Regions from separate parts of the Priestia sp. ST2 genome, predicted to be linked through region 3. Evidence: riboswitches for the same ligand, from Rfam matches in the RefSeq annotation. Region 3 holds a riboswitch; each other region holds the start of a gene.
What was found. A riboswitch is a leader RNA that binds a small molecule or an ion and turns the genes downstream of it on or off. The one in region 3 is predicted to bind ZMP and ZTP.
Positions count from the first base shown of each region.

Region 1: another riboswitch for ZMP and ZTP. It lies ahead of AC0KUU_RS28840 (phosphoribosylaminoimidazolecarboxamide formyltransferase); the one in region 3 lies ahead of AC0KUU_RS08210 (phosphoglycerate dehydrogenase).
Region 2: another riboswitch for ZMP and ZTP. It lies ahead of AC0KUU_RS16175 (APC family permease); the one in region 3 lies ahead of AC0KUU_RS08210 (phosphoglycerate dehydrogenase).

Region 1 is NZ_JBVVNT010000015.1:1-4,698, forward strand. Features, by position in the region: partial or broken gene AC0KUU_RS28835 (helix-turn-helix domain-containing protein) at 1-321, shown strand; gene AC0KUU_RS28840 (phosphoribosylaminoimidazolecarboxamide formyltransferase) at 477-1,643, opposite strand; ZMP/ZTP riboswitch at 1,693-1,771, opposite strand; gene AC0KUU_RS28845 (dihydrofolate reductase) at 1,900-2,385, opposite strand; gene AC0KUU_RS28850 (cysteine hydrolase family protein) at 2,535-3,071, opposite strand; gene AC0KUU_RS28855 (SLC13 family permease) at 3,235-4,386, opposite strand.
Region 2 is NZ_JBVVNT010000003.1:743,209-747,906, reverse strand. Features, by position in the region: gene AC0KUU_RS16190 (sodium:solute symporter family protein) at 1-1,102, opposite strand, end outside; gene AC0KUU_RS16185 (DUF3311 domain-containing protein) at 1,102-1,305, opposite strand; gene AC0KUU_RS16180 (cupin domain-containing protein) at 1,683-2,282, opposite strand; ZMP/ZTP riboswitch at 2,668-2,746, shown strand; gene AC0KUU_RS16175 (APC family permease) at 2,803-4,398, shown strand; gene AC0KUU_RS16170 (DUF5105 domain-containing protein) at 4,581-4,698, shown strand, end outside.
Region 3 is NZ_JBVVNT010000002.1:345,739-350,436, forward strand. Features, by position in the region: gene AC0KUU_RS08200 (DUF6143 family protein) at 335-880, opposite strand; gene AC0KUU_RS08205 (hypothetical protein) at 1,121-1,573, opposite strand; gene AC0KUU_RS08210 (phosphoglycerate dehydrogenase) at 1,706-2,905, opposite strand; ZMP/ZTP riboswitch at 3,074-3,152, opposite strand; gene htpG (molecular chaperone HtpG) at 3,363-4,698, shown strand, end outside.

The sequences.
Region 1 (4,698 bases), on a different contig from region 3:
AATAAGCTCTTAACAGATGTAACATTTCTCAGATATTTATGCAGTTTTTTAAGTGAGAAAGCAACTAAAATTTCAGCAAAGTATACACAAAATCAGGCCTATCCACTCGAGAACCGTCTTGCTGCTTTTATAATGTTGTCGGCTGATGATAACTTTTATAAAGAAAAACATACTGAAGTATGCGAATACTTGGGTGTATCATATCGCCATCTACTCCATGTACTAGCCCAGCTATGTAAATCAAAGACTATTGAAAAGCAGTCGCGAGGTTACATTATTAGGGACAAAGAACGTTTGAAAAAATTAGCTGAATTAAATTAAAGACACTCATAATAACCTCGTTTCATAAGAAAGATGACTATATGTAAATGATATAAAATGTAGTTGCCATAATCGCATGTATCGAAAACATTCTAGAAGAGCCAATCCCTTTATAAGTCTTGGCTCTTTTGGGCTAATCATATTTAATTCATAGCTCAATGATGGAATACACGTATACCTGAATGTGCCATGATCATCCCATATTCATTTGCTGCCTGTGTAACTTGTTCATCTCGTAAAGAATTTCCTGTTTGAACCACATATTTAACGCCACTTTGAGCCGCACGATCGATATTATCACGGAAAGGTAGAAAAGCGTCGGATGCATAGGAAACGCCTTTTAATCTTTTTAGCCATTCTCGTTTTTCACTCTTACTTAGCCTAGCAGGGACCTCCTCAAAACATTGTTTCCAGTGCTCATTTTCTACCTCAGTAATATCATCATTCAGCCATCCATCAATTGCATTATTAACTTCTACACGAGAAATGCCTTCTCTGAACTTCATGTTAAGGGCTCTTGGATGTTGTCTTAGCCACCATTTATCAGCTTTTTCAGCAGCCAACCTCGTACAATGAATACGGGACTGCTGTCCAGCACCAATTCCAATTGTTTGGCCATCTAATGCGAAACAAATGGAGTTTGATTGTGTATATTTTAATGTAATAAGAGCAACAAGAAGGTCTCTCTTTGCATGATCAGGGATATCACATTGAGTCGTAACAATCTGATTGAAAACTTCTTTCCCAATCTGTACATCATTTCTTTGTTGTTCTAGAGTAATGCCAAATATCGTTCTTTTTTCAATTAGATCAGGCACATAATTTGGATCAATCTCTAAAATTAGATATTTTCCTTTCTTTTTCTGTTTCAAAATCTCTAGTGCTTCTTGAGTGTAGCTTGGTGAAACAATCATATCAGAAACCTCTGTTTTGAGGAGATTAGCTACAGTTATATCCACTTCATCACTAAAAGCAGCACAATCTCCAAATGAAGACATCCTATCTGTCCCACGCGCTCTTGCATAAGCAATCGCTAATGGAGACAGGTCTAGGCCTTTAACAAAATAGGATTCAGTAAGTGTCTCATTTAGTGGAGAGTACACAGCTGCACCTGCTGGACTTACGTGTTTAAAGGATGCAGCTGCAGGTTGATCAGTAGCCTGTCGAAGCTCCCGAACCAGTTGAAAAGCGTTTAATGCATCTAGAAAGTTAATATAACTCGCTTCTCCATTTAAGATTTTAATAGGCGTGTTTTTAGCATTCTGAACTTTAGCTTTACTTTGATTTGGGTTCATTCCGTACCGTAAACCAATCTCTTTCATGTAAAAAATCCCCTTTCTAAATAAAAAAAGTATTTGAACTCATGTTCAAATACTTTGCCCAGGCGTACGGCCGTTATCTATGTGCTTCCTCATGGTCCTCCATGTTTACGCCAGTAACACATAGTCTGTTTTATAGGTAAATTTTACATAATAAAAGTAATTTTAACAATACTTTTATCTAAATTTTTCTTTTTAAATTATATATTATATACTAATCTAATTTACATAAAAGGTATTTATTGGTATCTTAACTTAATTAGTTGATTTTTTCATATACATGAAAGTAATGTTCATAATGATTTCTTTCATCTTCAATACCTTTTTCAACCGATAACTCTTTCCATAGAGAAAAATCAAACTCTGGAAAGAAGCGATCACCTTTGAAATAATGATTGATTTTAGTTATATACAATTTATGAGTGTAGGGTTGGAATTGTCGATAAATTTCCTCTCCTCCAAGGATAAATACTTCTTCCCCTTCGCACATGGAAAGAGCTTGTTCAACTGAATGAGCTATATAACAACCTGGAGCTTTATAATTTTCATTTGTGGTCATTATAATATTTTTACGTCCCTCCAGAGGTTTTCCGATGGATTCATAATTCTTCCTACCTAAAATAATTGAATGCCCCATAGTAACTTTTCTTAGATATTTCCAATCATTTGGGAGTCTCCAGGGAATATCATTATCCTTCCCAATTACATTTTCTTTTCCTACAGCAACCATTGCAGATATGATCATATGGTCCCTCCCCCCTTTTCTTTAATTTTAACAAATAAAGGAGGACTAGATGTATATCCTATACGAAATTAGTTACCATAATGTGCGTTCCAGGAACAAAAAACAGCCTTTGAAAGGCTGTTTTTTCCTTTGAAAAGTTATTTATTAGATTAAAATATAATTTTCTTTACTTCTTTTAATGTAACGAATCTGCCGCCTAGAATATTATTATGATGTTCTACTATTTTTGAAGCTGAAAGCACAGCCGTATCAAATGTGCTATGAGCATCTTTTACTAAGATATTCTCTTTATAACCTAAGCTATATGCTCTTCTACAAGTAGTATCTAAACAAAATTCAGTTTGCATCCCTGCAATGACTAATCTTCCAATTTCAAGTTCCTGAAGTTTTTTATGTAGAGTTGTTTGATAAAATGCGTCCCAAGAAGATTTTTGAATAACTATGTCTGTTGGTAAGGGGCTAACATCACGATGGATTTCCCATGTGACTTTTCCTTCACTAAGCATACTATTATAACTAGGGTCTGTATGCTGGATATAGATAATTGGTACATTAGATTGGTGAGCTTTTTCCCTTAGATAAGTAATATTTTGAAGCACTTGCTGTTCATTCCATAAAGATCCACCTTCATAAGAAAACATGATGTTTTGGACATCTATAAGCAACAAAGCCGTTTTTTTACTCATTTCGTTGTATCCCCCTATTGAGTTATGTGGAAAAAAATTAAAAATACTATTATATCAAATTAAAATCTCATAATAAAAAACCAATTTCTCAGTATTAAAATTTGAGAAATTGGTTTTTTTATATTGGTAGAACCCCAAAGTTGTTTAAACCAATTACTTTGTATTAAAAGAAATGTTGATTTTTCATCGTAAAATAATAAACAAGAGTTAAAAGAGCTAAAATCGAAAAGTTATAAAAGCTAAACCTTATAAGGTACATTTTACTTTTTTGTGGATCTCTCTTAATAAAAAGTTTAAATGAAATTACACTTGCGAGGGAAGCCACAATCGTGCCAAGTCCACCTAAATTCACACCTACTAATAAAGGCTGCCAATTCACGGAGAATTTTGATAAAAAGATCGCAGCTGGTACATTGCTTATCAGTTGGCTTAAAATTATGGAACTGAAAAAGATAGATGTGGGACTTTTGAGATTTTCGTTGGCAAATGTCTGTACTACCTTTAATTCCGATATGTTTCCTATAAATATAAAAAAGCATATAAAAGTAATAAGCAATAAATAATCAATTTTCTTCAATAATTTTATGTCAAGTATACATGCGGTTCCCAATACGATGATAAACGCAAGTTTATAGCTTAAAACCCCTAGTATGGATACAGATATGATGCCAAATAGTATTCCCCATACTGTTGCTTTTTTTTTATTATTTATAGGAATATACGGAAGTTCCATTTCCAATGTTTTACTATTCAATCTTTGATTAAGAAAGAATAACAGAATAATTCCAAGAACCACTAATAGAAGGATTGTTGTGAAAAATTGTATAGGCCTTATTCCGTAGTTAGTAAATATGAAAAGATTTTGAGGATTTCCCATTGGAGTTAGACTGCTTCCAATGTTAGCCGCAATTGTCTCTAATATAACAGTATCTAACATAGAAGTTTGTATAATCTTACTAATTATAAGTGTTAATGGTACAAATGTTATTAATGCAACATCATTCGTTACAAGCATGGAACTAAAAAAGCATAATAAAATTAGGATTGCTGAAACACTTTTACTATTATGACATTTACTTAGTATAGCAATGGCGAACTTATCCAATAGTTTAAGCTCTTCCAGAGCCTTAACTACGAGCATAAGATTAAATAAACTGACTAATACTTTAAAATTTATATATTCTAGCTTTGGTGCATGGAATAAACAGCTTAAGATTGCTAACAAGAGTGATATGGTAAATACGATGTCTTTTTTAAAAAATCCACATTTCAATTTCATTTTTTTTTCGTTTTCTACATAAATATATTCTTTCATCAATCCCCCTCCAGTATTATCTATTCTACTACACACCCCTGTTTCTTGCATTTGAAATCTCAATGCACTTAAAAAACACCATCAATTCCATTAAATTACACAAAAATGGCATTTTTCCGTTATGGGGGTAATGATTTGTCTCGACTTGATGGGCAGGGGTAATTTACACCAATTGACAAATTTACGGTGTAAAGTTACTATGCCAAACTGGATGAATACCAGTGGAACAGTGTGACACAAAAATCAATTTAAAATTATCGCGTTACATATTACACGTTTTGTGGAATCCGTTACATGGAAGTAGAAGTTAGT
Region 2 (4,698 bases), on a different contig from region 3:
ATGTTTTACCCTGTACATTTGGATTAATTAAATCTCTGAATATATTATTTGCAAATAAGTTAGACGCTCCGATAGCCATGATAGAACATGGAATTAATGAAGCAAGAGCAATCGTTGCATAAGCTAACCCTTGGCCAATGCCGCCATATGAATATTGAATTAAGGTTAATAATGCTAATCTAGGATCCGTTGTATCTTGAGGTAATACTTGATAAGCAATAAATCCTAAGAAGATGACTAGAATTAAAACAATATTGTAAAGCGGTAAGAAAATAGCATTTTTACGAAGCGAATCTGCACTTTTAGCAGTGAAAACACCTGTAGCAGCGTGGGCCCACATGAATAAAGCTAAAGCAGATACGAGTGATGCTGTAATAAACCATGGAATGCCTTTAGGTCCTTGTGTTGGGATCGTTAATAGCTGAGGTGAATCCTTTGCAACATTGTCGATCATGTTGCCCCAGCTTCCAAAATGCATAATTGGCAGAGAAACAACCATAAATAACATAATCGCCCATACTAAAATATCTTTAATAATTGCCGTATATGTGGGACCTTTAATTCCGCTGAAAAAGGTATAAAGAGCCACAAGAAAGAATGAAAGAATAACGACTGCTTTTACGTTAATGTAGCCAGTTCCTGCAACGCGAAGAGTATCTTGAATACCGCTAAGCTGAAGATCAATATATGGAATGAGCATCAATACACCTACTATAGCAATTAAAGAGGAGAGAAATTTACTGCTAAAACGTTCTCTGGCATAATCAGCAAGCGTAGTAAGTTTGTGCTTTTTAGCAACAGTCCAAAGCTTTGGAAGAAAAAAGTATGAAATTAAAAAGGCTAAAACAGAGTAAGGAATAGCAAAAAATGCGATGCTTCCCCCCTGATAAGCTGTACTTGTAAGACCTAGGAATGTATAAGCAGTATATAAATCTGCTCCTACTAAAAGCCAGACGAGCAGGCTTCCAAAACGTCTTCCACCTACAGCCCACTCTTCAACTGAGCTTCTAGATGATTTGTCACGTCCCGCTATAAAGCCAATTGCGATAACGACAAGAACAATTGCTGATGTGATTAAAAGTGCGGTTAAATTTCCTTGCATTATTCAATGTCCCCCCAAGATTTTTGTAAACGATAAATGATAAATGTACACACAGGCGTTAAGAAGACCCATAAAAATAACCATAAATGCAAAAGAGGTAATCCAAAAATAATTGGATGAATGTTATTTACAAAAGGTAAAAAAACGAATTGAGCAATAAATGGAATGATGAATAAAATAAAAATTATGAATTTTCTGTTCAATTTTACTCCTCCTACTAAAAATTTATCTAACAATGTTCACTATGATAGCAAGTCTGACATGGTAAAGCAATAAGTTTTTTGAAAATTTCGTTATAATCTATGGAAATTTTTTTAGAAAAACAAAAAAGAGGTTATGGTGGGAGTATATTTGAAATGATTACGAAGGAAAAAAAGGGGGATAATCTAAGCGAAGTTGCTCTTGAAGCAAAAAGAGAACGGTAAAGAAGAAATTTAGTTTTGACCGGGAAGTTTTTATTATTTCGCTGAGATAAAGTATATTGCTATTGCATCATAAGAAAAGAATTTGTATGTTCAAATAGAGATTCATGGAAAGAATAAAACAGAGCAAATAAAAAAACTAGACAATAAGTGCTTGTCTAGTTCCACCACTCTGTCAGTGGTCCTTTGTCGCCATAAACAGGATCTGTTGTAGGAATAGGTACTTGTGCAATTTCATCAAATACGTGAGGGCGATCAGTTTGTTTTCCTGTTCGTAAATTGTAATCCATGCCCTCTGGATAAGCTCCAACCACTTTAAAATCAGCAGTTGACTGCAGACGCATATGCCCTGTTCCTGCAGGAAGTACGAGCACATCGCCAGCATGCACCACGATATTTTCCCCCATATGTCCACCTAGTTTTAAACGTGCAGATCCGCTAATTACACCTAGTGCTTCATGAGAATTACTGTGGTAATGGTGAAAATCATGTATGCCGCCTACCCAGCTGTTTTTCCAGTTGTGAGAATTAAAAATGCTCTCCACTTTCTCTTTCTTACTAATAAATACGTGTTCATACAACAAAACTGGAAGACGAGGGTGATTTGGAATGGTTCCGTCGTCATCAAAATAAAGAACTTTTACATTTGCATAATTCATAAGCATCCCTCTAACAATCTTTTTTCGTAATTTTCCCTGTTTTGCGCTTGCGTAAACAGAGAAGTTTGCTCGAAGTACTTCATTTGTTGCGAAGTGCATGATATGTAGGTTTTAACGTTTTCCTAAAAGAAGTCTCCCACTTCAAGCGTAGCTAAGCGGTGGGCAGTTCACTTTAGTATCTTTTCTTCATATTGTATATAAGTAAAGGGTCTAGTGCAAGAATTCTATGGATATATAGCTGTTAATTCTTATTATGTAAATGAATATTATATATTAATATAATTTTTATAAGGTAATCTGCTCGTGGAGTAAAAGAATCAAACAACAAGAAAGGTTAGGATTTTAGTTGTTTTTTGTAATTAAAAAGAGATTTCAGAAGTTTTATTCGGAATTTTACGAATAATTTATTATCTTTATAAAAGTAATGTAAACATTTTTGTGTATTGAGTAATAGAAATGAATGTTATATACTGATAAAAAATATATTCCTATATGTGACTGGCGCAACATGGATGACCATGGGGGAGCATATAGCGTATAAGCCGCGCGCCTGGGCAAACACTTGAGAAAATTCCGCAAGTGTTTTTTTTATTTTCCTAGGGAAGAGGAGTAGATTTGGATGAGCAATATGCAAAGGAAGATGGGAACATTTGCTTTAACCATGACAGGCATAGGTTCGATTATCGGTTCAGGGTGGCTGTTTGGAGCATGGAAAGCAGCTCAAATTGCGGGACCCGCGGCTATTTTTTCATGGGTTATTGGAATGGTGGTTATTTTGACCATTGCCCTATCATATGCTGAACTGGGCGCGATGTTTCCACAAGCAGGGGGGATGGTTAAATATCCTCAGTATTCACACGGATCATTTATTGGTTTTCTGGCTGCTTGGGCTAACTGGATTTCAATCGCTTCAACGATAACAGTGGAGGCTATTGCATCTGTGCAATATATGAGTACTTGGCCGTGGAAGTGGGCTCGCTGGACTCATGAATTGGTAGACAATGGCATTTTAACGTCCAAGGGGTTGGCAGTTGCGTCTTTGTTATTATTCGTTTACTTTTTTGTGAACTATTGGACGGTAAATCTCTTTGCGAAAGCAAACTCATTTATTACGATTGTTAAATTAATTATTCCTGGTTTAACGGCAGGGGCTTTATTTTTCGCTGGTTTTCATAGTGGAAACTTTTCAAGTGAGCATGGGGTTGCCCCTTATGGGTGGGCCAGTGTTTTAACGGCAGTGGCAACATCAGGTATTGTGTTTGCATTTAATGGGTTTCAAAGTCCTGTAAATATGGCAGGAGAAGCAAAATCACCTAATAAATCGATTCCGATAGCTGTAATTGGTTCAATTTTTATTGCAGGAATTGTATACATTATATTGCAAATTGTCTTTATCGGAGCAGTAAGTCCGTCATCAATTGCTGATGGATGGAATCATTTGAATTTTAATTCTCCTTTTGCTGATTTAGCGATTGCGCTTGGAATTAACTGGCTAACAATTGTGTTATACGCAGACGCATTTGTTTCTCCTTCTGGCACAGGTGCTACATATACGGCAACTACTTCTAGAATGTTATACGGGATGCAGCAAAATGGATACTTGCCAAAGATATTTGGTACTCTTCATCCACTTTACAATGTCCCGCGCCCAGCTATGTGGCTGAATTTAGCAGCTTGCTTTTTGTTTCTCTTTTTATTTAGAGGATGGGGTGTCTTAGCAGAAGTGATCTCAGTAGCGACGCTTATCTCTTATATTATGGGTCCTGTAGCGCTTATAACATTAAGAAAAACGGCTTCACACTTTTACCGTCCATTTTATTTAAAAGGGGCATCAGTTATTGCGCCATGCGGCTTCGTTTTTGCTTCCTTGACGCTTTACTGGGCAAGGTGGCCACTTACAGGTGAAGTGATCTTTATTATGGCAATTGGCCTGCCTGTTTATTTTTATTACCAAGCGAAAAATAAATGGGTGGGCTTTAAAAAAGAATTTTTAACCGGGGCTTGGATGCTTATCTATTTAGCGTGCATGATTTTTATTTCCTACATAGGAAGCGAAAAATTCGGAGGCAAAAATATTTTGCCTTTCGGATGGGATATGCTAGTGATTGCTTGCGTATCATTAGCTTTTTATTACTGGGGAATTAAAAGCGGCAAATCTAACCGATATATGAAAGAAGCTGAACAAATCAATCAAGAAAATTTTAAATCTAAATAAAAAAACACGAGCCTGTGCTCGTGTTTTTTTATTTAGGTCAGTGGAGAATTTAGACTTAGTTTTTATCAAAATATTGTAAAAAATATAGATTTTAAGGTTTAAGTATTTATACAGGGGGAACCTTTATTTGGGATAAAGTTCTAAAAAAACAAAATAAAGGGGATTGGGAAGCTGTGAAAAAAATGAATGTTTTGGCTTTGGCTTTTGTACTTATGCTAGTATTAGCGGCTTGCAACAGTTCTAAGGAAACGGGAGGATCCACTTCGGCTAAAAATAAGACGATTGAAGCATCCATTGACA
Region 3 (4,698 bases):
TGATTAGTATATCAGCTGTATGTGGCATTCGTTCTATAACAGTCGTCTTTGTTATTCGTTTTGCTATTGTACTAGGTAGCTTAGTTTTATGTATTATCGCTTTAATCCCTTAGTTATCAACATCCTTAAATGCCATTCAAATGGTTTGTGTAGTTGGAATTATCCTTTTGCTTGCTTTGTTTTTCTTGGGTGATATCCACAATCAAACGAAAAAACGCAAGCTATAAAAAAGAACTTTGTATGCTGCTGCAAAGTTCTTTTCATAAACACTTACTGTTTGTTAAGAACTGTATGAAATAGCTCATACACTTCTCATACAATCGCTAAGACCTATTCAGTTAACAGTCCTTCTTACGTTTTTTTCAAACCATCCATATGCAATTTCAGCTTTAATTTCTTTATTTCCCGGAGAAACTAGGAAAATAACGTATGAACCGTTGTTTGGAAAGATAAATTTTCCATCTTCATCACTTACTAATGTACTTTTCGGCGGAACAACACGGTTAAATACGTTTACCCCTTTGGTAGGAAAGCCTTTTACCATTTCTGCAAATTTAATTTTCCCTTTTGGCTTTGAACGTATTGTAGTATTTGCTGGACTCACATTATCTGAAGTTGTTCCTTTTCCAGGCGGGATAGAATTAAACCAAATTTCAGCAGTAAAAGGTTCGTTGGAATAGTTAGTGATAGTAAAAGCATTCACAAATAAATCTACTCCGGAGCCGGAAGGGTTAACTAACCCGCCCCAAGCATTTCTATTTCCACCAAAACGAATAGGCTCAGTTTGTCCGACAAAATAGTCTCCTTTTAAAGATTGATATAAAGGATTAGGTATATTAACGGCTTTAATATAAGGTTTACTCGACTCGTAATTCGACATACAATCATCTCCTTTCTGTACTATATTTTATGAAGTTTTTCTATAAATGCTTGGACACATGCATTTAGAAATATATTTAATCTTTATATAAACGCAAAAAGATAGACCCGGTACTGAGCCTATCTTTTCCTATCGCTTAATGCCCTCGTCGACTGCTGGTGTATAAACGGATTGTTTTTTGACTTTATATTCCGATGCTTTTTTAATACTTCTACTATCACTTCTTAAAGTAGTAATCACCTATTCTTTTGTAGTCATAGAATGAAGAATCCTTACCTTTTTTTCGCAATATTCAACAATTTCATAACAGGCTGTGAGAATATCATGTCTAGACAGTTCTATTTCATCAAATACAAATTTTGAAAGTTGCTTCTGCAGAACCTCCAGCTTTTTGCTGTCTTCTTCATCGATCCATAGCCCTTCCGTAATACACACATCTGCTATTTTGTTAATAGATTGAGCCGTCCAGTTTAAGCCAGCTGAAGAAACAGTTTTTGTAAGTAAATCGTTTTTTATAGCTAGAATAACTTGACACACATGGGTATAGGCATCAACTTTCTTTTGGATAAATGCTTTGCGAAGCTCTTGTTTGTATTGCTCTTTCGACATCACTATAGCTACAACAGACGTAATGAATGTTCCTGCCAGCGCGATGAGCGACCCTATCAAAATTCCTATCAGTTCTCCTGACAAAACGTTCACCTCTTTAAAGGTATTTCTATATGCTATGAGAATGAAGGAATTGATATGAGGTAAACACCATGTAAAAACAGCCCTAACTTTTCTAAGTTAGGGCTGTAACACTAAAATATGATGGGAACCAAATTAGATAATACGACTTGTAATAATTCCTTCAATTTGACCGATTTTTTCTTCTAGCTCAGGCACAATCTCGTCACTTACTTGATTGTCAATATCGATCATTGTATACGCATATTCACCGCGGCTTCTGTTCACCATATCTGCGATGTTTAAATTGTAGTTTGAGAATACTTGCGTAAGTTGTCCTACCATATTCGGCACGTTGTGATGGAAAGCAGCTACGCGTTTTTTCCCAGTGTAAGGAAGAGATGCATTCGGGAAGTTCACTGAGTTTTTAACGTTTCCTGTTTCTAAGAAATTTTTCACTTGACGTGCTGCCATTACCGCACAGTTTTCTTCTGATTCTTGAGTTGATGCCCCTAGATGAGGAATTGGCACAACATTTTTCATGTTCAAGACATTTTGATTTGGGAAATCTGTAATGTATCTTCCAACTTTTCCACTTTCAAGAGCAGCTTTCATATCTTCTTCGTTTACAAGCTCACCGCGTGAGAAGTTCAAAATATGAACATCAGGTTTCATGATGCTAAACGTTTCTTTGTTGAAAACACCTTTTGTATCGTCCGTTAATGGAACGTGAACCGTAATATAGTCAGATGCTGCAAATAGTTCTTCTAGAGACATTGCACGCTGTACGTTGCGAGACAAATTCCAAGCTGTATTAACAGAAATGAATGGATCAAAACCAATTACGTCCATATCTAAATCAAGCGCATCGTTTGCTACAAGAGCACCAATTGCACCTAAACCAATAACGCCTAACGTTTTACCTTTGATTTCTTTTCCAACAAACTGTTTTTTACCTGCTTCAACTAACTTAGGAATTTGATCACCTTGGCCATCCAATCCTTTTGTCCATTCAACTCCAGCAAATAAGTTACGAGAAGAAGCCATAATTGTAGTTAAAACCATTTCTTTTACTGCGTTTGCATTAGCTCCTGGCGTATTAAATACAACGATACCTTGCTCCGTGCAAGCGTCCACCGGTATATTATTAACCCCTGCTCCAGCTCGTGCAATAGCTTTTAAATTTTGGTCAAATGCCATGCTGTGCATGTTAAAGCTACGCACGACAATCGCATCTGGACTTTCGCTGTCGTTGTCAATTTGATAACCTTCTTGATTAAAAACATTTAGACCTTTTTGTGCAATGTTGTTTAATGTTTTGATTGTTTGTACTTTTTTTAATGTTAATGTGCTCATTTTGTACTCTCCTCTGATTATCATCGTAGTTTTACATGTTTTTACCTTTGGATAAAGGAACTTCATTTTTAATTTTTTAAAAAGTCTGGTTTTTTAGCCTACATATGTGATAACTTCTATATCCTCTCCCCCTAAACAGAAAGAGGTAAGAGATATGTATTAATCCCTTACCTCTGCCCAGGCGAACGGCTACGTCACTATATGCTTCCTCACGGTTATCCGCGTTTCGCCAGTCACATATAGTCTTTGAAATTAAGTATATTCTAGCAAACTCTTTCAGAACGTTCAACCTTTTTTTAAAAGTTTGCTTTTTTCAGTCTAATTTTTAATCTCTTTAGCGAATCTCCTAATATATTGACAAATACCCTAATACATGTTAAATAAGAAGAGTGATTAGCACTCTATCCACTCAAGTGCTAATTGTTTTATAAGCCCTATTTGGAAAGGAGAATTTCTTATGTCAAAAAAAGAATTCAAAGCTGAATCAAAGCGATTATTAGAGATGATGATTAATTCCATCTATTCTCAAAAAGAAGTATTTTTGAGAGAACTTCTATCAAATTCAAGTGATGCAATCGATAAAATTTATTACAAAGCCTTAACAGACGACTCCTTGCGTTTTAACAAAGAAAGCTATTACATAAAAGTAACACCAGATAAAACTAACCGTACCTTAACCATTACGGATACTGGAATTGGCATGACGCAAGAAGAGCTTGAAAGCAGCTTGGGCACAATTGCGCGAAGCGGTTCCCTTGCGTTTAAAAACGAAAATGAAACAAAGGACGGGCACACGATTATCGGCCAATTCGGCGTTGGGTTTTACGCAGCGTTCATGGTGGCAGATGTCGTGACCGTGATTAGTAAAGCGTTAGGCAGCGATGAAGCCTATAAATGGGAATCTACTGGTGCTGATGGCTATACAATCGAACCTTGCGAAAAAGAAACGGTTGGGACTCAAATTATTTTAAAAATTAAAGAAAATACAGAAGATGAAACATATGATGAGTATCTAGAAGATTATCGTTTAAAAGAGATTATTAAAAAGTATTCAGACTTTATCCGCTACCCGATTAAAATGGACATAACGGAAAAACGTCCTAAAGAAGGTTCTGATAACGAGCTAGAAGATTATACAGAAGAGCAAGTTATCAACAGTATGGTACCGATCTGGAAGAAAAATAAAAATGAATTGACTTCAGAAGACTATGAGCAGTTTTATTCAGAAAAGCGCTACGGATTTGATAAACCGCTCACTCACCTTCATATTAATGTGGATGGAACGATTCGCTACAATGCCATTTTATTTATTCCAGAAAATAGTCCGTTTGATTACTACTCAAAAGAATTTGAAAAAGGGCTTGAACTGTATTCAAACGGCGTCTTAATTATGAATAAATGTGCAGATCTTCTTCCAGATTACTTTAGCTTTGTAAAAGGTATGGTAGATTCTGAAGATTTATCTCTTAATATTTCACGTGAAATTTTGCAGCAAGACCGACAGCTTCAGCTGATTGCCAAAAACATCGGCAAGAAAATCAAAAATGAATTAAAAAGCTTACTTAAAAACGAACGTGAAAAGTACGAGAAGTTTTATGAATCATTTGGCCGCCAGCTGAAGTACGGTGTTTACAGTGACTTTGGCAGCAACAAAGACGTATTAAAAGACCTGCTTTTATTCTATTCTTCTACAGAGAAAAAGCTCGTAACACTAGACGAATATGTATCGCGCATGCCTGAGGATCAAAGGTATATCTATTATGCATCAGGCGAATCGTACGACCGAATTGAAA